3 regions of the Kitasatospora sp. NPDC058478 genome follow, and region 3 is predicted to be linked to each of the others. Evidence: riboswitches for the same ligand, from Rfam matches in the RefSeq annotation. Region 3 holds a riboswitch; each other region holds the start of a gene.
What was found. Region 3 has a riboswitch for thiamine pyrophosphate ahead of thiC (phosphomethylpyrimidine synthase ThiC). Riboswitches for the same ligand answer to the same signal wherever they lie in the genome.
Positions count from the first base shown of each region.

Region 1: it holds a riboswitch for thiamine pyrophosphate, as region 3 does, so the genes downstream of both, ACFWPT_RS36820 (purine-cytosine permease family protein) here and thiC (phosphomethylpyrimidine synthase ThiC) in region 3, are expected to answer to the same signal.
Region 2: it holds a riboswitch for thiamine pyrophosphate, as region 3 does, so the genes downstream of both, thiO (glycine oxidase ThiO) here and thiC (phosphomethylpyrimidine synthase ThiC) in region 3, are expected to answer to the same signal.

Region 1 covers NZ_JBHXML010000095.1:6,746-14,283, reverse strand. The annotation lists gene ACFWPT_RS36825 (glycerophosphodiester phosphodiesterase family protein) at 1-825, opposite strand; gene ACFWPT_RS36820 (purine-cytosine permease family protein) at 905-2,371, opposite strand; TPP riboswitch at 2,364-2,511, opposite strand; gene ACFWPT_RS36815 (S1C family serine protease) at 2,827-4,650, shown strand; tRNA gene ACFWPT_RS36810 (tRNA-Ser) at 4,714-4,801, shown strand; gene ACFWPT_RS36805 (MerR family transcriptional regulator) at 4,920-5,747, shown strand; gene ACFWPT_RS36800 (FAD-linked oxidase C-terminal domain-containing protein) at 5,860-7,224, shown strand.
Region 2 covers NZ_JBHXML010000022.1:5,500-13,037, forward strand. The annotation lists gene ACFWPT_RS14350 (hypothetical protein) at 1-672, opposite strand, end outside; gene metF (methylenetetrahydrofolate reductase [NAD(P)H]) at 891-1,811, opposite strand; gene ACFWPT_RS14360 (polyprenyl synthetase family protein) at 2,018-3,124, shown strand; gene thiE (thiamine phosphate synthase) at 3,181-3,831, opposite strand; gene ACFWPT_RS14370 (Rv2175c family DNA-binding protein) at 3,831-4,196, opposite strand; gene ACFWPT_RS14375 (NAD(P)/FAD-dependent oxidoreductase) at 4,239-5,447, opposite strand; TPP riboswitch at 5,532-5,644, shown strand; gene thiO (glycine oxidase ThiO) at 5,648-6,823, shown strand; gene thiS (sulfur carrier protein ThiS) at 6,820-7,089, shown strand; gene ACFWPT_RS14390 (thiazole synthase) at 7,091-7,538, shown strand, end outside.
Region 3 covers NZ_JBHXML010000031.1:41,183-45,156, reverse strand. The annotation lists gene ACFWPT_RS18900 (cupin domain-containing protein) at 89-406, shown strand; gene tenA (thiaminase II) at 498-1,166, shown strand; gene ACFWPT_RS18890 (DUF5326 family protein) at 1,383-1,583, shown strand; TPP riboswitch at 1,722-1,856, shown strand; gene thiC (phosphomethylpyrimidine synthase ThiC) at 1,852-3,729, shown strand; gene ACFWPT_RS18880 (AbrB/MazE/SpoVT family DNA-binding domain-containing protein) at 3,888-3,974, shown strand, end outside.

The sequences.
Region 1 (7,538 bases), on a different contig from region 3:
TCACCGCCCGAGCTGCGCCAGGACCTCGGCGGGCCGGTTGGTGATGATCGCGGACACCCCGAGCTCCAGGCACAGTTCCACGTCGGCCGGTTCGTCCACGGTCCACACGTGCACCTCGTGCCCCAGCTCGCGCAGCCGCGTCACCAGCTGCGGGCGGGCCCGCACCAGGTCGATGCCCGGCCCGGCGATCCGCGCCCCGCCCGGCAGCGGGGAGCCCGGGCGCAGCCGGCCGAGCAGCGGCAGGGTCCGTTCGAACAGGAACACCCGCCGGTACTCCGGCGCCGAGGCCGCCACCCGGTCCAGCCCCACCGAGGAGAAGCTCATGATCCGGGCCGCTGGGCGCTCGCCCTCCCGGCTCGCGCCGATCTTGAAGCGTTCGAGCGTCCGCAGCAGCTCGGCCTCCACCCGGCCGCGGTAGCGCACCGGGTGCTTGGTCTCGATCGCCAGGTCCACCGGGCGGCCGCAGTCCACCACCAGCTCCAGCAGCCGCTCCAGCCGCAGCACGCCGCGCAGTTCGGGGTCGGTGCTGGGGCGGCCGGTCTTCCAGGCGCCGAAGTCGTACGCCTCCAGCTCGGCCAGCGTCATCGCCGAGACGGTGCCCTGGCCGTTGGAGACCCGGCCGATCCGGCGGTCGTGCACGCAGACCAGCTCGCCGTCGGCGGTCAGCCGGACGTCGCACTCGACCGCGTCCGCGCCCTCGTCGAGCGCGCGCCGGTACGCCGCCAGGGTGTGCTCGGGCAGGGCGTGCGAGGAACCGCGGTGGGCGATCACCTGGACGGGCGGCGTGGTGCGCGCCGCCGTCGAGGACGGGTCTGTGCTGGTCACGGGCCCCACGATAGGCGGCGGAAGTGACGCGCAGGCGAAGACGGCCCCAATCCGCGGGGCCGTCTTCGGTGCCGGTCGGTCAGCTCCGCGCCGTCCTGCGGGTCAGCGGGGTGAGCGCCCAGGTGACCAGGGCCGGCACCAGGAAGGCGAACAGCGAGGCCGACGTCCACTCCTGCGGGGTGAAGTCCAGGGCGTCCTGGGCGGAGGTCCAGAAGTCCGTCCACCAGCCGGCCACCGCGGTCGGCGCGATGAACTGGTAGACCGCGAAGCCCAGCACCCACGGCAGCAGCATCAGGCGGCGCGAGGGCGCGTCGGCGGAGAGGTTCCAGCCGTACCGGCCGGCGCCGAAGAAGTAGTCCACCGCCAGCACCGCCAGCAGCGGCACGAAGACCGAGCCGATCAGGCCGAGGAAGTTGGTGTAGGTGTCGGTGAACTTGTCGATCTGCAGGGCCAGCACGGTGATCAGCAGGCCGATCCCGCCGGTCAGCACCCGGCGGTCCACCTTCGGCAGCAGGTTCTGCACCGACATCGCGGTCGAGTACACGTTGGCGAAGGACTGGTCCGTCTCGCGCAGCACCAGCACCAGCAGGAACAGCCAGCCGGCCCAGACGCCGAGGAAGGAGTCGAAGATCCTGTTCGGGTCGCCGTCGGACTGCAGCAGGGCCATCAGGCCGAGCACGTAGCACCAGACCTGGGCGATCGTGTAGCCGGAGAAGCTGCCCCAGAACGCCGAGCGCGCGGTGCGCGAGTGCCGGGTGTAGTCGGCGGCCAGCGGGACGAAGGAGATCGACACCGCGATCATCGCGTCGGTGGCGCCCAGGAAGCCGTGCCAGTTGCCGGCGCCCGGGTCGGGCACCCCCTGGCGGCCCAACTGGACGGTGAAGTACACCATCGCGACGGCGACCGCACCGGCCACGAAGCGGCGCAGCACCGCGATCGAGCCCAGCGGCCAGATGGTCAGCGCGGTGGTCAGCGCGCCCGCCAGGAGCACGAACAGCCAGCGGTAGCCGTCGGTGTGGGCGACGGTCTGCGCGCCCACCGCGATCGTGAGCAGCTCGAACACGCCCCAGCCGACGCACTGGACGATGTTCAGCACCGTCGGGACGTACGACAGCCGGGTGCCGAACAGCCCGCGCAGGTTCGCCATCGCGGGCGCACCGGTACGGGCCCCGATCAGCGCGGCCACGCCGAGCATCGCGGTGCCGACCACGGTGCCGGCCACGATCGCGGTCACCGCGGCGGCCAGCGACAGCTCGCTGCCCTTGGCGCCGAGCACGGTCGCGGCGGTGGAGAAGCCGATCAGGCTGACGCCCAGGTTCATCCAGAGCGCGAAGTGGTCCCGGAAGCGCAGCGTGCGCGGCGGCTCGGTGTCCAGTACGAGCGGTGCCTCGGCACGCTCCGGGCGGTCCAGGACGGCGGTCGCCGTGTCGGTGGGGCCCGGGCGACCGCTGTCACCGCTGTCACCGTCGTGAGCGGTCGGGGACGGTTCGGGGAAACCCTTGGACGCGGGCGCGCCCGAAGAAGAGGATGGCGAAGCAGGCGACATGGCCGATACTCCCTACGCCGGCATTACCCGGACAGGTTCCGGCGGTCTGCGCCCCCTCGACGGTCCGCCCACGATCCCGTGGCGTACGGTCGACCAGCGCACTCTCAGCCTGGTCGGTCCAAGCTCCCGCGTGTCAGTTGTGAGCGACAGGCTAACCGGCCCGGGGGTGAACGCCAAGGCCACGGGGTGTGCGGCCCGCATCGCGGGACGTCCGGCGGAGGTGGGGGAGCCTCCGGTCGTCGGCCTGGTCGCCGGTTCGGCCGTCGAGTTGCTCGTCGGCTCGGTCGTCGGCTTGGTGATCGGCTCGGTCGTCGGCGCAGGACAGCCTGGTCGGCGGCCCGGCTGTCGGCGGCGGCTAAGGATTCTTATGAGTTATTCAGAGGGGTCCTTACGGCAATCGAATCGGCAGTACGAAAAACTATGGTCCTTGGTTCTGTCAGCTATGGAGGTCGTTCGTGAGCACCGAGCGCGAGGTTGGGCCCACCGGGCCGCAGGGGGAGCAGCCCTCGGGCGGCCAGGCGGCGGCTGTTCCCGCTTCCGACGGCCACGCCTCGGGCGGGCACCAGCCGACACTGGCCTTCGGCCGGGTCCCCGAGCCCGCGGCCGCGCCGGCCGCCGAGGCCGCACCGGCTGAGGCCGCGCCGACCGAAGGCGCGCCGACCGATGGTGTTCCGGCCGAGGGCGGGTACCAGCCCACCGTGGCCTTCACCAAGGTCCCCGCGCCGGAGGCGGCCCCGCAGGCCCCGGCCGCGCCGGTCGCCGACGCGCCGACCGCCCCGGTCGACGCCGCCACCGGCTACATCGACGCGCCGCCGCCCGTCCTGCCGCCCGCCCCGCCGGTCCCGGCCGCGCCGGCGGTACCCGTCGCACCTGTCGCACCCGTCGCCGAGAGCCCGGCCCTGCCGCCGGGTGCCAACCCGTACGCCACCCCGGCCCACGGCGTCCCCGCCGCCGGCCCGCACGACCCGTACGGCACCCCGGCCGCACCCGGCGCGCCCGCCGCGCACCCCGCGCCCGGCCACCACCCGTTCGGCGCCGGCCAGCCGCTCGGCGGCTGGGGCGCCGCCCACGACGCCGGCGGCGGCGCGGGCTACCCGGGCGGCCCGGCCGGACCGCTCGGCTACCCGGCCGACTACCCCGGCGGCCCCGGCGGCCCGCGCAAGAAGCGCGGCGGCCTGGTCGCCCTGATCGCAGCCGTCGCGCTGGTCGCCGGCGTGGCCGGCGGGGCGCTCGGCGTGACCGTCGCGGACCGCAACGACCGCACCAACAGCGCCGACGACCACCGCAGCACCACCGTCCAGGCCAGCAACACCCAGAAGAACGAGCCCGCCCCCGGCTCGATCGCCGGCATCGCGCAGAAGGCGCTGCCCAGCGTCGTCACCATCAAGGCGCAGGGCAACGGCGAGTCGGGCACCGGCACCGGCTTCGTCTTCGACACCGAGGGCCACATCCTCACCAACAACCACGTGGTCGCGCCGACCCTCAACGGCGGCAAACTGACCGTCAAGTTCGCCGACGGCACGTCCTACAACGCGTCCGTGCTGGGCCACGCCGAGGGCTACGACGTCGCCGTGGTCAAGATCGACAACCCGCCGAAGAGCAAGCTGGCCCCGCTTCCGCTGGCCGACTCCGACAAGGTCAACGTCGGTGACGCCACCGTCGCGATCGGTGCGCCGTACGGCCTGGAGTCCACCGTCACCAGCGGCATCGTCAGCGCCAAGGACCGCCCGGTCGCCTCCGGCGACGAGACCGGCGGCCAGTCCTCCTACATGAACGCCCTGCAGACCGACGCCTCGATCAACCCCGGCAACTCCGGCGGCCCGCTGCTCGACTCCAGCGGCTCGGTGATCGGCATCAACTCGGCGATCCAGTCCAACGCCTCCGCCAACGGCCGGGCCGGCAGCATCGGCCTCGGCTTCGCCATTCCGATCAACCAGGCCAAGTGGGTCGCCGACACCCTGATCAAGACCGGCAAGCCGGTCTACGCCAAGCTCGACGTGCTGCGCAACGACGACTACAAGGGCGACGGCGCGCAGATCCAGACCCGCGACATCCAGGGCCAGCCGGCCGTCACCCCCGGAGGCGCCGCCGACAAGGCCGGTCTCAAGCCGGGCGACGTCATCACCAAGCTCGGCGGAGTCCCGATCGACAACGGCCCCGCCCTGGTCAGCCGGATCTGGACGCACAAGCCCGGCGAGACCGTCGACGTCGAGTACACCCGCAACGGCCAGCAGTTCAACACCAAGGTCACCCTCGGCCAGCGGGACGGCGACAGCTGACCCCCACCCGCACGAAACGGTGTGCACCGAACCCCGCCGGACCCGTTAGGCTGACCTCCGCCTGGAGAGCTGCCCGAGCGGCCTAAGGGAACAGTCTTGAAAACTGTCGTGCGGTGACCCCGTACCGTGGGTTCGAATCCCACGCTCTCCGCTGGTTGGAGAACCACCTGCTCAGGGCGGGTGCCGAGATCACTCGGCACCCGCCTTTCGCGTTTGCGGCCGGCGGGGGTTGACCCTGACACGGTGGCAGGGGGTGGAGTGGGGGCACCATGTTGAACATCGGAGACTTCGCCAGCCACGGCCGGGTGTCGGTGCGGATGCTGCGCCACTACGACGCGATCGGGCTGCTGCGGCCCGCCAGGGTGGACCCGGTCAGCGGGTACCGGTCCTACGAGGCGTCCCAACTCGCCCGGCTCAACCGGGTGATCGCGCTCAAGGAGCTCGGCTTCACGCTGCAGCAGGTGCGGGCCCTCCTGGACGAGCAGGTGGACGCGGCCGAACTGCGCGGGATGCTGCGGCTGCGTCGGGCCCAACTCGCCGAGGCGATCGCCGCGGACGAGCAGCGGCTGACCAGGGTGGAGGCGAGGCTCCGGACGATCGAGAGCGAGGGGAGCATGTCCGCACACGACGTCGTGCTGAAGCGGGTGCCGTCCGTCCGGGTGGCCGAACTGACCGCGGTGGCCGCGAGTTATGAGCCGGAGGACATCGGACCGGTGATCGGCCCGCTGTTCGCGGAGCTGTGCCGGCGGCTGGCCGAGGCCGGGATCGCCGGGGCGGGCCCGTCCGTCGCCCGGTACGAGGACGTGCCGGAGGGCGAGGGCACGGTGCTGATCCGGGTGGCCGTCCCGGTCGGGCCGGCGGTGGAGCCGGGCCGGTACGGCTTCGCGGTGCTCGACCTGCCGCCGATCGAGGAAGCGGCGACGGTCGTGCACCGCGGCTCGATGGACGAGGCGATGGGGAGCTTCCAGGAGCTGGCCCGCTTCATCGACGCGAACGGCTACCGCTCGGCCGGCTACGCCCGGGAGCTCTACCTGGAGTGCCCGGACGACCCGGCGCGGTGGGTCACGGAGTTCCAGGAGCCGGTGGTCCGCCGGTAGGCCCTGCCCGGCCGAGGCCCGTGCCCCGCAGATCCCGCCGGGGCCCACTTGCCGGGCCTCCGGCGGGCGGGCAGAGTGCGGTGGAGGCGGCGGGCGGCGAGTGGAGGCGGCGATGGGTGACCTGACGGACCGACTGGCGCAGGGCCTTCCGGCCGGGGCCGTGGTGGTGGATCCGGACGTGACCGCCGCCTACCGCCATGACATGGCCGGCTTCTGCGCCGCCGGTGCGCCCGCCGTGGTGGTGTTCCCGGAGACGGTCGAGCAGGTGCAGCACGTGCTGCGCACCGCCACCGCGCTGCGGGTGCCGGTGGTGCCGCAGGGGGCGCGGACCGGGCTGTCGGGGGCGGCGAACGCCGTGGACGGCTGCATCGTGCTGTCGATGGTGAAGTTGAACCGGATCCTGGAGCTCGACCCGGTGAACCGGATCGCGGTGGTCGAACCCGGCGTGGTGAACGCCGAACTGTCGCGAGCAGCCGAGGAGTTGGGGCTTTCGTACCCGCCGGACCCGTCCAGCTGGGAGTCCTGCACGATCGGCGGCAACATCGGCACCGGCGCGGGCGGGCTCTGCTGCGTGAAGTACGGCGTCACCAGCGAGTACGTGCTCGGCCTGGACGTGGTGCTGGCGGACGGGCGGCTGCTGTCCACCGGGCGCCGGACGGCCAAGGGCGTGGCCGGGTACGACCTGACCCGGCTGCTGGTCGGCTCGGAGGGCACGCTGGGCGTGGTGGTCCGGGCGGTGCTCGCGCTGCGGCCCGCGCCGGCGCCGCAGCTGGCGCTGGCGGCGGAGTTCCCGAGCGCGGACGCGGCGGGCGCGGCCGTCTGCGAGGTGATGGCGCGCGGCCTGACCCCGTCGCTGATGGAGCTGATGGACGCGGTCAGCGTGCGGGCGGTCAACGACCTGGGGCGGATGGGGCTGCCGGAGACGACCCGGGCGCTGCTGCTGGTGGCCTTCGACGGGCCGGACCGGGAGGCCGGGCTGGCGCGGGTGGCGGAGCTCTGCCGGGAGGCCGGGGCGACCGAGGTGGTGCCGGCCGAGGACGAGGCGGAGTCGCAGCTGCTGCTGGAGGCCCGGCGACTGGCGCTGCCCGCGCTGGACCGGTTGGGCACCACGATGATCGACGACGTGGCGGTGCCGCGCTCCCGGCTGGCCGAGATGCTGAACGGCGTGGCGGCGATCGCCGAGCGGCACGCGCTGACCATCGGGGTGGTCAGCCATGCCGGGGACGGCAACACCCACCCGATCGTGATCTTCGACGGCTCGGACGAGGAGCAGGCTGCGCGGGCGCAGCGCTCCTTCGACGAGATCATGGCGCTGGGGCTGGAGCTGGGCGGCACGATCACCGGGGAGCACGGGGTGGGGCTGCTCAAGCGGGACTGGCTGGCGCGCGAGCTGGGGCCGGTCGCGCTGGACCTCCAGCGACAGCTGAAGGCGGTCTTCGATCCACTGGGAATCATGAACCCGGGCAAGATGGTCTGATGGTATTTCCCCCTATTCCAGTACGACTTTCCGATGGTCTGGGAATGGCTAGAAAAGTCGACATGGGAGGGTAGTCGAACTTTTTGGGGGCGCGTTTCCTGATTTCCCTGCGCCGGGGTGGTGCGCCTGGTGGTTCGCGTGATGGCGAAGCGCCCTGCCTGGAGGGTCCTCCGAGAGGTCGCCGTTCGGGCAAAGTGCCAGCTCAGAGAGGCGTGTCGGCGCACTGTCCGATTTTCGGTCCGTTATGCGCAGCCCGGGTGGATATCACGCTAACGGGCGAAAACTGCCCCGCCGACTAGTGCTTTGTCGATTTG
Region 2 (7,538 bases), on a different contig from region 3:
GTACGGGTCGGGCTGCTGGGGGTAGGCCCCGTAGCCCTGGTCGTAGGCGAAGGCGGGCTGCTGCTGGCTCTGCCACTGCTGCTGCTCGTAGGCCGGCTGCGGCTGGGCGGCGTTGTCGTAGCCGGACTGGTAGGCCTCGGCGTAGGGGTCGTGCGGCGCCTGCTGCTGCTCGTAGTAGGCGGGCGCGTAGACGCCGTCCTGGGTGAGTTCCTGCATCTCGAAGGCGGCGGTCTGCTCGACCTCGGGGACGTCCTCGGCAACCGGGACGGGGGCGGCGACCGGGGCCTCCTCGACGGCGCTGACCTCGCCGATCCGCTTCTCGGTGGCCTCGACCGCGGCCACGGCGGCCGCGCCGCCGGTGAGGGCGCCGAGCAGGGGCACCTTGGCGAGCGGGCCGGGCAGCGAGCCGTCGGCCTTGCGCAGCGACCAGCCGGCCCGGTAGCCGCGCTTGACGGAGAGGGTGACGAAGGTCTGGCCGGCCGCGAAGAGGGCGGCGCCGGCGCCGATCACCGGGACGGAGCCGAGCACCATGCCGGCGGCCACTCCGAGGAAGCCGACCAGGGCGAGGGCCCGCCAGTGCAGCGGGGCCCGGTTCTGCAGCAGGACCTCGGCGACCAGCCAGAGCGCCACCACCGCCAACGCGACGTACAGCAGCAGGTATCCGATGCCCATCCGCCCGCTACCTCCAGTCGCGTGCCCGCGCTCGCCGCGCGTGTGCGGCGACTGTACCGGTTCAACGGCCGGGGTACCGCATCGCGTTCCCGCCGGTCGCGGCCGGGGCGCACACGACCGAGCCCGTCACCGTCGGGGCGGTGACGGGCCGGTGAACGTCCGGGCTCGCGGGCCCCGGTCTGCCCGGGGCAGGGCCCCGACGGGGCGCCGGACGGGGCCTACGCGTGGCGCTGGTGCAGGCCGAGGTTCTGGTAGATCTCCAGCGTCGCCGTGGAGTGGTTGAGCGTGATGAAGTGCAGGCCCGGCGCGCCCTCGGCGAGGAGACGTTCGGCCATCGCGGTGGCGTGTTCCATGCCGATCGCGCGCAGCGCCGCCGGGTCGTCGACGGCGGCCCGCAGCCGGGCCTCCAGGTCGGCGGGGAAGGCGGAGCCGCTCAGCTGGGGGAAGCGTTCCAGCTGCTTGGCGTTGGTGACCGGCATGATCTCCGGGATGATCGGCGTCTCGCAGCCGGCGGCGGTGACCCGGTCGCGCAGCCGCAGGTAGTCGTCGACCTCGAAGAACATCTGGGTGATCGCGTAGTCGGCGCCCGCCCGGACCTTGCCGACGAAGTGCCGGATGTCCTCGTCCCAGTCGGTGGAGCGCGGGTGCATGTTCGGCGAGGCGGCGACGCCGACGCAGAAGTCGCCGATGCCCTTGATCAGCTCGACCAGCTCGTACGCGTACGTGACGCCGTCGGGGTGCTTGACCCATTCGCCCATCGGGTCGCCGGGCGGGTCCCCCCGGACGGCGAGGACGTTGCGCACGCCCTGGTCGGCGTACTGGCCGATGATGTTGCGCAGCTCGGCGATCGAGTGGTCGACGGCGGTCAGGTGGGCGACCGGGGTCAGCGTGGTCTCGGTGGCGATCCGGCCGACGATGTTGACGGTGCGCTCGCGCGAGGAGCCGCCCGCGCCGTACGTCATGCAGACGAAGTTGGGGTCCAGCGGTTCGAGCCGGCGGATGGCGTCCCAGAGTCTCTGCTCGCCGACCTCGGTGCGCGGGGGCATGAACTCGAAGGAGAAGGACCGCTTTCCGGCTGCCAGGAGTTCGCGGACCGTCAGTGCGCGGTCCGGTCTGGTGGAAGCGATGCCGAGTGCCATGCTGGCAGGTTATCGGGCGTTCGAAGGGGCCGGACAACTCGGTACCACGGATTGAGACAAGCGGTGGACGATACTCCGTCCGTGGTCCGACGAATTCCGACCGGCGCTCGAAGCCCGCGCCCGCCGGCCCGCACGCCGGCTCGCACATCCGTTCCCAGTCGCCCCGCTACGCTTGCTGCACCCCAGCGAACCAGCGGAGCCTCATCGTGACCTCGTCCAGCAACCGGCCGGCCAACCCCATAGACGTGGAGGACGTCCGCGCGCGCGTCAACGCCGCCCTCGCCGCGTTCATGGACGGCCAGTCCGCCCTGTTGGACAAGATCTCCCCGCAGCTCGTGCCCGCCGCAGATGCCCTGCGCGACTTCCTGCTGGACGGCGGCAAGCGGCTGCGCCCGGCCTTCTGCTACTGGGGCTGGCGCGGCGCCGGCGGCCCGGCCGGCGGCGAGGGTATCGCGAACGCGGCGGCCGCGCTGGAACTGCTCCAGGCGAGCGCCCTGGTGCACGACGACCTGATGGACCGCAGCGACACCCGCCGCGGCCTGCCCTCGATCCACCGCCGCTTCGAGGCGCTGCACCGGGCGAACGGCTGGCGCGGCGACCGCGAGCAGTACGGCGCCTCGGCGGCGGTGCTGCTCGGCGACCTGCTGCTGATCTGGTGCGACGAGCTGTTCCTGCGCTCGGGCCTGGAGCCGGCCGCCGTGCTGGCCGCCAAGCCGGTGTTCGACCTGATGCGCACCGAGGTCATGGTCGGCCAGTACCTGGACGTCCTGGAGCCGGTGGCCGGCGACTCCGCCGACGAGGGCGCGCTCGACCGGGCGCAGACGGTGCTGCACTACAAGTCGGCGAAGTACACGATCGAGCGCCCCCTCCAGGTCGGCGCGCTGCTGGCCGGGGCCGGCCCGGAGCTGGTGGCGGCGCTGGGGGCGTTCGGGCTGCCGCTGGGCGAGGCCTTCCAGCTGCGGGACGACCTGCTCGGCGTCTTCGGCGATCCGGCGGTCACCGGCAAGCCGGCCGGGGACGACCTGCGCGAGGGCAAGCGCACCCTGCTGGTGGCGCACGCGATGCGGGGCCTGCCGGCCGCCGACGCCCGGCACCTGGACGAGCGGCTCGGCGCGCCGGACCTGGTGCCCGAGGAGGTCGCCGGGCTGCGCGACCTGGTGGCCCGCAGCGGCGCGCCCGAGCGGGTGGAGCGCCGGATCGACGAGCTGATGCGGCAGTCCCTGGCCGCGCTGGAGGCGGCGCCGCTGGCCGACGAGCAGGCCCGCACGGTGCTGCTGGCCCTGGCCGAGGCCGCCACCGTCCGCAAGTACTGAGATCCGCACGCAAGAGGATCCGCAGGTACGGAGAACGGTGACGGCCCCCGGGGCCGTCAGGCCGAGCGCACCCGCCGGGCGAGCTCGGCGGCGGCGGCCTGCGGGTCGTCCGCGGCCGTGATGGCGCGGACCACGACGACCCGGCGGGCGCCGGCGGCCAGCACCTCGTCGAGGTTGCCGAGGTCGATGCCGCCGATGGCGAACCACGGCCGGTCGGTGCTCTGCTTCGCCGCGTACGAGACCAGGCCGAGGCCCGGCGCCGGGCGGCCCGGCTTGGTCGGGGTCGGCCAGACCGGGCCGGTGCAGAAGTAGTCCACGCCGGGCTCGGCGACCGCCGCGTCCACCTCGGACTCGGCGTGGCAGGACCGGCCGATCAGCACCTCGTCGCCGAGGATCGCCCGGGCGGCCGGCACCGGCAGGTCGTCCTGTCCGAGGTGCAGCACGTCCGGCCGGGCCGCGTGCGCGACGTCGGCGCGGTCGTTGACGGCCAGCAGCTTGCCGTGGCGGCGGCAGGCGTCCGCGAAGACCTCCAGGGCCTCCAGTTCCTGCTTGGCCTCCAGGCCCTTGTCCCGGAGCTGGACGATGTCCACCCCGCCCGCCAGCGCCGCGTCCAGGAACTGGGCGAGGTCGCCCTGCTCCCGGCGGGCGTCGGTGCACAGGTACAGCCGGGCGTCGGCCAGCCGCCGGCGCGGCGTGTCCGCCGCCATCAGATCAGCATCGCCTGGGCGCGCCGCTTGACCTCGGTGCCGCGGTTCTCCTGCAACGCCTGGATCGGGCTGCCGGGCAGCGACGGGTCCTCGGTGAAGAGCCACTCCAGGATCTCCACGTCGTTGTAACCGCAGTCGCGCAGCACGGTCAGGGTGCCGGACAGGTGCTTGACCAGCCCCTGGCCGTCGATGAACGCCGCAGGGACCTGCAGCGACTTGTTGGGGCCCCGCCGGACGGCGATCAGCCCGCCGGTGCGGACCAGGTCGCGCACCTCGGTGACGCGCACCCCCCACTGCTCCGAGATGTCGGGCAGGTACATCCACTCGGAAACCAGGGCTTCAATCTTGCTTTCAATCTCACTCACGCCACCAGACTGCCACCTCCACAGCCCCCCGCGCACCAGCCGCTACCCCGCGACCGCCGACTTCAGCGGCACCGAGGGGTCCGCCGCGCGGGCCCGGTCCAGCGCGGTGCCGCGCTCGATCAGCCTGCGGCCCTGGGTCAGGTCGCGCGGCCGGTCGACGGCCAGCAGCGCGCTCGGCACCCCGTCGCGCAGCCAGAGCACCGTCCAGGAGGCGTCCTGCGAGCCGCCGCGCCACAGCAGTTCGTCGCCCTCGGCGTGCCGCCCGGCGTACTGGACCATCCGGCCGAACTGCTCCGACCAGAAGTACGGCACCGGGTCGTACGGCGGCGCGTCCGCGCCGAGGACGGCGGCCGCCGCGGCCTCGCCGGACTGCAACGCGTGGTCCCAGTGCTGGACGGCCAGCCGGGCGCCGGAGCGGGCGGACGGGTAGCTGACGCAGTCCCCGGCCGCGAAGACGCCGGGCAGGCCGGTGCGCAGCCGCCCGTCCACCAGGACGGCGCCGGTGCCGTCCAGCTCGACGCCGGAACCGGCCAGCCAGCCCGTCGCGGGCCGGGCGCCGACGCCTACCACGACCTCGTCGGCGGGCAGGTGCGAGCCGTCCGCGAGCAGCACCGCGCCCTCCTCGACGGCGGCCACGCCGACCCCGCAGCGCAGGTCGACACCGGCCTCGGCGTACCAGGCGGCCATCGCCGAACCGACCTCGGCCGGCAGCGCGCCGGGGACGGGCGCCGGGCCCGCCTCGACCACCGTCACCTCGCAGCCGGCCGCGCGGGCGGCGGTGGACACCTCGGCGCCGATCCAGCCCGCGCCGACCAGCACCAGCCGCAGGCCGGGCCGCAGCAGGGCGCGCAGCGCCAGCGCGTCGTCCAGGGTGTGCAGCAGGTGCGCGCGCTCGGCGCCGGGCAGGGCGCGCGGGGTGGCGCCGGTGGCGATCACCAGGGCGTCGTACGGGAGGTCGCCGGCGTCGGTGTGCAGCACGCCGGGGGTGAGGCCGGTGGCGCGGCGGCCGGTGAGCAGCTCGATGCCCAGGTGCGGGTAGTCGATGTCCAGGGTGGTGGCGTCGGCCTTGCCGAGCAGCACGTCCTTGGAGAGCGGCGGCCGGTCGTACGGCGCGTGCGGCTCCTCCCCGACCAGCGTGATCCGCCCCCGCCAGCCGCCCTGCCGCAGCTTCAGGGCGCACTGCGCCCCGGCCAGCCCGGCCCCGACGACGACCACCCGATCCGTTGCGTTCAGCTCTGCCACGCCCGTCACTGTACTCAGCGCCCTGCCGGGGCCACCGGCCCGTCCACCCCGCGTACGGGCCTTCGGCCGGGCCCGCCCCCGGCGTTATGGTGGGGGCACCATCACGGGAGCCCGGCGTACCGGGCTGAGAGGCGGGCTGGCACGGCCCGCGACCGTCCGAACCTGATCCGGGTCATTCCGGCGAAGGGAGAAGAGCAGCCTTGTCACGCTTGCCCGAGGAAACCCACGCCGACGTGCTGGTGATCGGCGGGGGCATCATCGGCCTCGCCGTCGCCTGGCGCGCCGCGCAGCGCGGGTTGCGGAACATCGTCGTGGTCGACCCCTCCCCCGGCGGCGGGGCGGCCGGGGTCGCGGCCGGGATGCTCGCCCCGGTCACCGAGCTGCAGTACGGGGAGGAGCCGCTGCTGCGCCTCGGCATGGCCTCCAACCAGCGGTACGGGGACTTCGCCGCCGAGCTCACCGAGGCGAGCGGCGGCCTGGACACCGGGTACCGCCGGTGCGGCACGATCGCCGTCGCGCTGGACTCCGACGACCGCGAGGAACTGCGCGAGCTGCACGCCTTCCACCAGCGGCTCGGCCTGGACTCGGCCTGGCTGACCGGCCGGGAGGCCCGCAGGCTGGAGCCGATGCTCGCCCCCGGCGTGCGCGGCGGCCTGCACGTCGCGGACGACCACCAGGTGGATCCCCGCCGGCTGCTGACCGCCCTGGTGGCCGCCTGCGAGCTCGCCGGGGTCGTGGTCCACCGTGCCGAGGCCGTCGGGCTGCTGGTCGAGGGCGGCCGCGCGGTCGGCGCCCGGCTCGGCACAGGCGAGACCCGGAGGGCCGACCAGGTGGTGCTCGCGGCCGGCCCGCACAGCCACCGGCTGCCCGGACTGCCGGAGGGCGTGCTGCCGGCCGTCCGCCCGGTGAAGGGGCAGATCCTGCGGCTGCGGATCCCCGAGGCGTACCGGCCGTTCCTGTCCCGCAACGTCCGCGCGGTGGTGCGCGGACAGCACCTGTACCTGGTGCCCCGGGAGAACGGCGAGCTGGTGATCGGCGCGACCACCGAGGAGCAGGGCTACGACACCACCGTCACCGCCGGCGGGGTGTACGAACTGCTGCGCGACGCCCACGAGTTGGTGCCGGGCATCACCGAACTCCCGCTGCTGGAGACCTCGGCCGGGCTGCGGCCCGGCTCGCCGGACAACGCCCCGCTGCTGGGCCCGACCGCGCTGCCCGGGCTGGTCGCCGCCACCGGCCACTACCGCAACGGCGTGCTGCTCACCCCGGTGACCGCCGACCTGCTCGCCGAGTACCTGGCGACCGGCGAACTCCCCGAGCTCGCACAGCCGTTCACACCCACCCGGTTCTCCCCCGACCGCTCCACCACGAAGGCCTCCGCATGACCGAGATCGCACCACCCCAGACCACGCCGGCCCAGACCACGCCGGCCCGGACCGCACCGGCCGAGATCGCGCTGACCGTCAACGGCGAGCCCCGCCGGGTGTCCACCACGACCACCCTCGCAGAGGTCGTGGCCACCCTCAGCACCGCCCACAGCGGCGTCGCCGCCGCCCTCAACGAGGCCGTGGTGCCGCGCAGTTCGTGGCCGGCCACGGAACTGTCGACGGGCGACCGGATCGAGATCCTCACCGCCGTCCAGGGAGGCTGACATGGCCGACGACCTGCTGACCATCGCCGGGGCGTCCTTCGGCTCCCGGCTGATCATGGGCACCGGCGGCGCACCCAGCCTGGAGATCCTGGAACGGGCGCTACTGGCCTCCGGCACCGAGCTGACCACCGTGGCGATGCGCCGGGTCGACGCCGGCACCCAGGGCTCCGTCCTGGACGTGCTGACCCGCAACGGCATCCGGGTACTGCCCAACACGGCGGGCTGCTTCACCGCCGGGGAGGCCGTGCTGACCGCCCGGCTGGCCCGCGAGGCGCTCGGCACCGACTGGGTGAAGCTGGAGGTGATCGCCGACGAGCGGACCCTCCTGCCGGACCCGATCGAGCTGCTGGACGCCGCCGAGACCCTGGTCGACGACGGCTTCACGGTGCTGCCGTACACCAACGACGACCCGGTGCTGGCGCGCAAGCTGGAGGACGTCGGCTGCGCGG
Region 3 (3,974 bases):
GCCGGACATCTTGGCGCCCCCGGTCCGGCGCCCGTGGTGTTGAATGCCCGTGGCCCGCACGGTGGATGGACGAAGGAGGGGAGCAGCGGTGAAGCTGTTCCGGTTGGACGAACTGGACGTCGAACGCGCGGCGAACGACGGCGCGTACCTGCGCTTCCTGCGCGAACCGCGGATGTCCGCCGGGCTCTACGCGCTCTCCCCCGGCGACACCGACCCGCAGACCGCGCACGACCAGGACGAGATCTACCAGGTGATCAGCGGCCGCGCCGAACTGACCGTCGGCGCCGAGACCGCCACGGTCGGGCGCGGCACCGTCGTCTACGTCCCGGCCGGCACCGAGCACCGCTTCCACCACGTCACCGAGGAACTGCGGGTCCTGGTGGTGTTCTCCCCGCCCGAGGGCTGACCGTCTGCGGACCGACCGGGAACCGGCCGGGGACCTGCCGGGGACTGACCGTCCGTGGGCCGGCCGCGGCCGACCGTCTAGGGTCCTGGGCATGAGCAAGAGCCTGACGGAAGAACTCTGGGCGGCCATCGAGCCGGTGTACGCCGAGATCCTCGCCCACCCCTTCATCGGCGGCCTCACCGACGGCACCCTGCCGCGTGCGGCCTTCCGCCACTTCGTCGTCCAGGACTCGCACTACCTGCGCGACTACGCCCGCGCGCTCGCCGTCTGCGCCGCCAAGGCGCCCGGCGAGGAGGACGTGCGGGCCTTCGCCGACGACGCGGTCGGCGCGCTGGCCGCCGAACAGGGCATGCACGCCGAGTTCCTGACCGCCTTCGGCGGCAGCGCCGAGCAGGCCGCCGCCGAACCGGTGCTGCCCACCACCCGGGCCTACACCAGCTACCTGCTGGCCACCGTCTATGGCGGCTCCTTCGCCGAGGCCGTCGGCGCGGTGCTGCCCTGCTACTGGATCTACGCCCGGGTCGGCGAGGCGCTGCTCGCCCAGGGCTCCCCCGACCCGCTGTACGCCAAGTGGATCGCCACCTACGGCGACGAGGCGTTCCAGTCCGTCGTCCGCCGGGTGCTGGCGCTCACCGACCGCCTCGGCGAGGAGATCTCCCCGGCCGAACGGCGCCGGGTCGTCGAGCACTTCACGACCACCTCGCGCTACGAGTGGATGTTCTGGGACGCCGCCTGGCGCGGCGAGCGCTGGCCGGTCTGACCGCTGGTCGCATGGGGTGCGGGGCCCTTTCCGGGGGTCGTCCCCGATGCCCGTACCCGGGTCTCCCCGGGGCCCCGGGTCGGGGTGATCTAGGGGTTCTCTCCGGGCCATCGGGCCTCGTTCCGGCACTCGTGTCCCCGTACGATCGAAGTACCGAAAGCAAGCGGGATGCGGCACCGGACGGCAGCCGACCCCACGGGGAGAGAAGGAACGGTCATGGCTGAGCTCTGGAAGTCGCTGCCCTCCTGGGTGCGGAACATCGTCATCCCGGTGCTGGTCCTGGTGCTGCTCTGGAACATCGTGGGATTCGTCTTCGGTGTCGTCGGCGCCCTGCTGAGCATTCTGATCAAGGTGCTGGTCGTCGCCGGCATCGCCGCCGCCGTGGTGGTCCTGGTGAAGAAGGCCGCCAAGGGCTGAGCAACCGCCCGAGGCCCGGCCCCCTGGACGGGGGCCGGGCCTTCGGCGTTCCCGGCGCGGCGTCCGGCCGGCCGGAGGCGTGCTGGACCTGCGGCGATCGGCTCGCTACGGTGTTGGGCGTCATGTGCAGGCAACACCGCCTGCCGACGCGGGAGCTCGGAGCACCGGGCTGAGAGGGCGCTGACCGGGACGTCGACGGACGGACCGACGGCTGCGTCGACCGCAGGAACCTGACCGGGTAATGCCGGCGTAGGGAGTTTGAGGTCAGATGACCACGTTCGAAGCACAGCCGCAGCCTGCCCGCAGCACCGGGAACAGCGGCACCGAGGCCGGCGGCAGCGAGACCGGCGAGGCCGCCACCGCCACCGCCTCCGTCACCAGCGCCGGCACCGGCTACCCCACCCCGGCCTGGCGCAAGGCCTACCGCGAAGGGTCCCGGCCCGACCTGCGGGTCCCGTACCGCGAGGTGCAGCTCACCAACGGCAGGACCGTCCCGCTGTACGACACCTCCGGCCCGTACACCGACCAGGCCTACGAACCCGACGTGCGGCGCGGCCTGCCCGCCCTGCGCGACGCCTGGATCCGCCTGCGCGGCGACGTCGAGGAGTACGACGGCCGCGAGGCGCGCCCCGAGGACGACGGGATCAAGCACACCTCGCCGCGCGGCGGGAACCTGCGCAACCTGGACGCCGTCTTCCCGGGCCGCCCGCGCCGCCCGCTGCGCGGCCGCGGCGGTGCCGCCGTCACCCAACTCGCCTACGCCAAGCGGGGCGTGGTCACCCCCGAGATGGAGTTCGTGGCGCTGCGCGAGGGCCTCGCCCCCGAGTACGTGCGGGCCGAGGTGGCCCGCGGCCGGGCCGTCATCCCGGTCAACGTGAACCACCCCGAGGTGGAGCCGGCGATCATCGGCACCAACTTCCTGGTGAAGATCAACGCCAACATCGGCAACTCCGCCGTCACCTCCTCGATCGAGGAGGAGGTGGAGAAGATGACCTGGGCCACCCGTTGGGGCGCCGACACCGTCATGGACCTCTCCACCGGCCGCAACATCCACACCACCCGCGAGTGGATCCTGCGCAACTCCCCCGTGCCGATCGGCACCGTGCCGCTCTACCAGGCCCTGGAGAAGGTCGACGGCAAGGCCGAGGACCTGAGCTGGGAGGTGTACCGGGACACCGTCATCGAGCAGTGCGAGCAGGGCGTCGACTACATGACCGTCCACGCCGGCGTCCTGCTCCGGTACGTCCCGCTGACCGCCCGCCGCAAGACCGGCATCGTCTCGCGCGGCGGCTCGATCATGGCCGCCTGGTGCCTGGCGCACCACCAGGAGAACTTCCTCTACAGCAACTTCGAGGAGCTCTGCGACATCCTCGCGCGCTACGACGTCACCTTCTCGCTCGGCGACGGCCTGCGCCCCGGCTCCATCGCGGACGCCAACGACGAGGCGCAGTTCGCCGAACTGCGCACCCTCGGCGAGCTCGGCCGGATCGCCCGCGAGCGCGACGTCCAGGTGATGATCGAGGGCCCGGGCCACGTCCCGATGCACAAGATCAAGGAGAACATGGATCTCCAGCAGGAGATCTGCGACGAGGCGCCGTTCTACACCCTCGGCCCGCTCACCACCGACGTCGCCCCCGGCTACGACCACATCACCTCGGGCATCGGCGCCGCGATGATCGCCTGGTGGGGCACCGCGATGCTCTGCTACGTCACGCCCAAGGAGCACCTGGGCCTGCCCAACCGCGACGACGTCAAGACCGGCGTGATCACCTACAAGATCGCCGCCCACGCCGCCGACCTCGCCAAGGGCCACCCCGGCGCCCAGGACTGGGACGACGCCCTCTCCGACGCCCGCTTCGAGTTCCGCTGGGAGGACCAGTTCAACCTGGCCCTCGACCCGGAGACCGCCCGCGCCTTCCACGACGAGACCCTCCCCGCCGAACCCGCCAAGACGGCCCACTTCTGCTCCATGTGCGGCCCGAAGTTCTGCTCGATGAAGATCAGTCAGAAGATCCGCGCCGAGCACGGCGAGGGTTCCAGTGCCGTGGAGACCGAGTTCGACGCCGAGGCCCTGGCAGGCATGGCGGAGAAGTCCGCCGAGTTCGCCGCCCAGGGCAACCGGGTCTACCTCCCCCTCGCCGACTGACGTCGTTCTGTCGAAGCGCTGCTCCGGGTGTCTCGCTGTTCCTGTGGCAGCGCTTCGGCATGCCTGGGCCACGGCGCCGCACTTGGGCCACTGGGGGATCCGGTCGCCGAGCTAGTATTACGTGGTAGTGGTAATACGTGCTACTTCGGAGGCGGGAGATGCGGCTCAACAGCAAGGGGCAGGTCACGATCCCTGCGGATCTTCGCGAGAAGTGCGGCCTGCGTCCCGGGGATGAGGTGGACGTC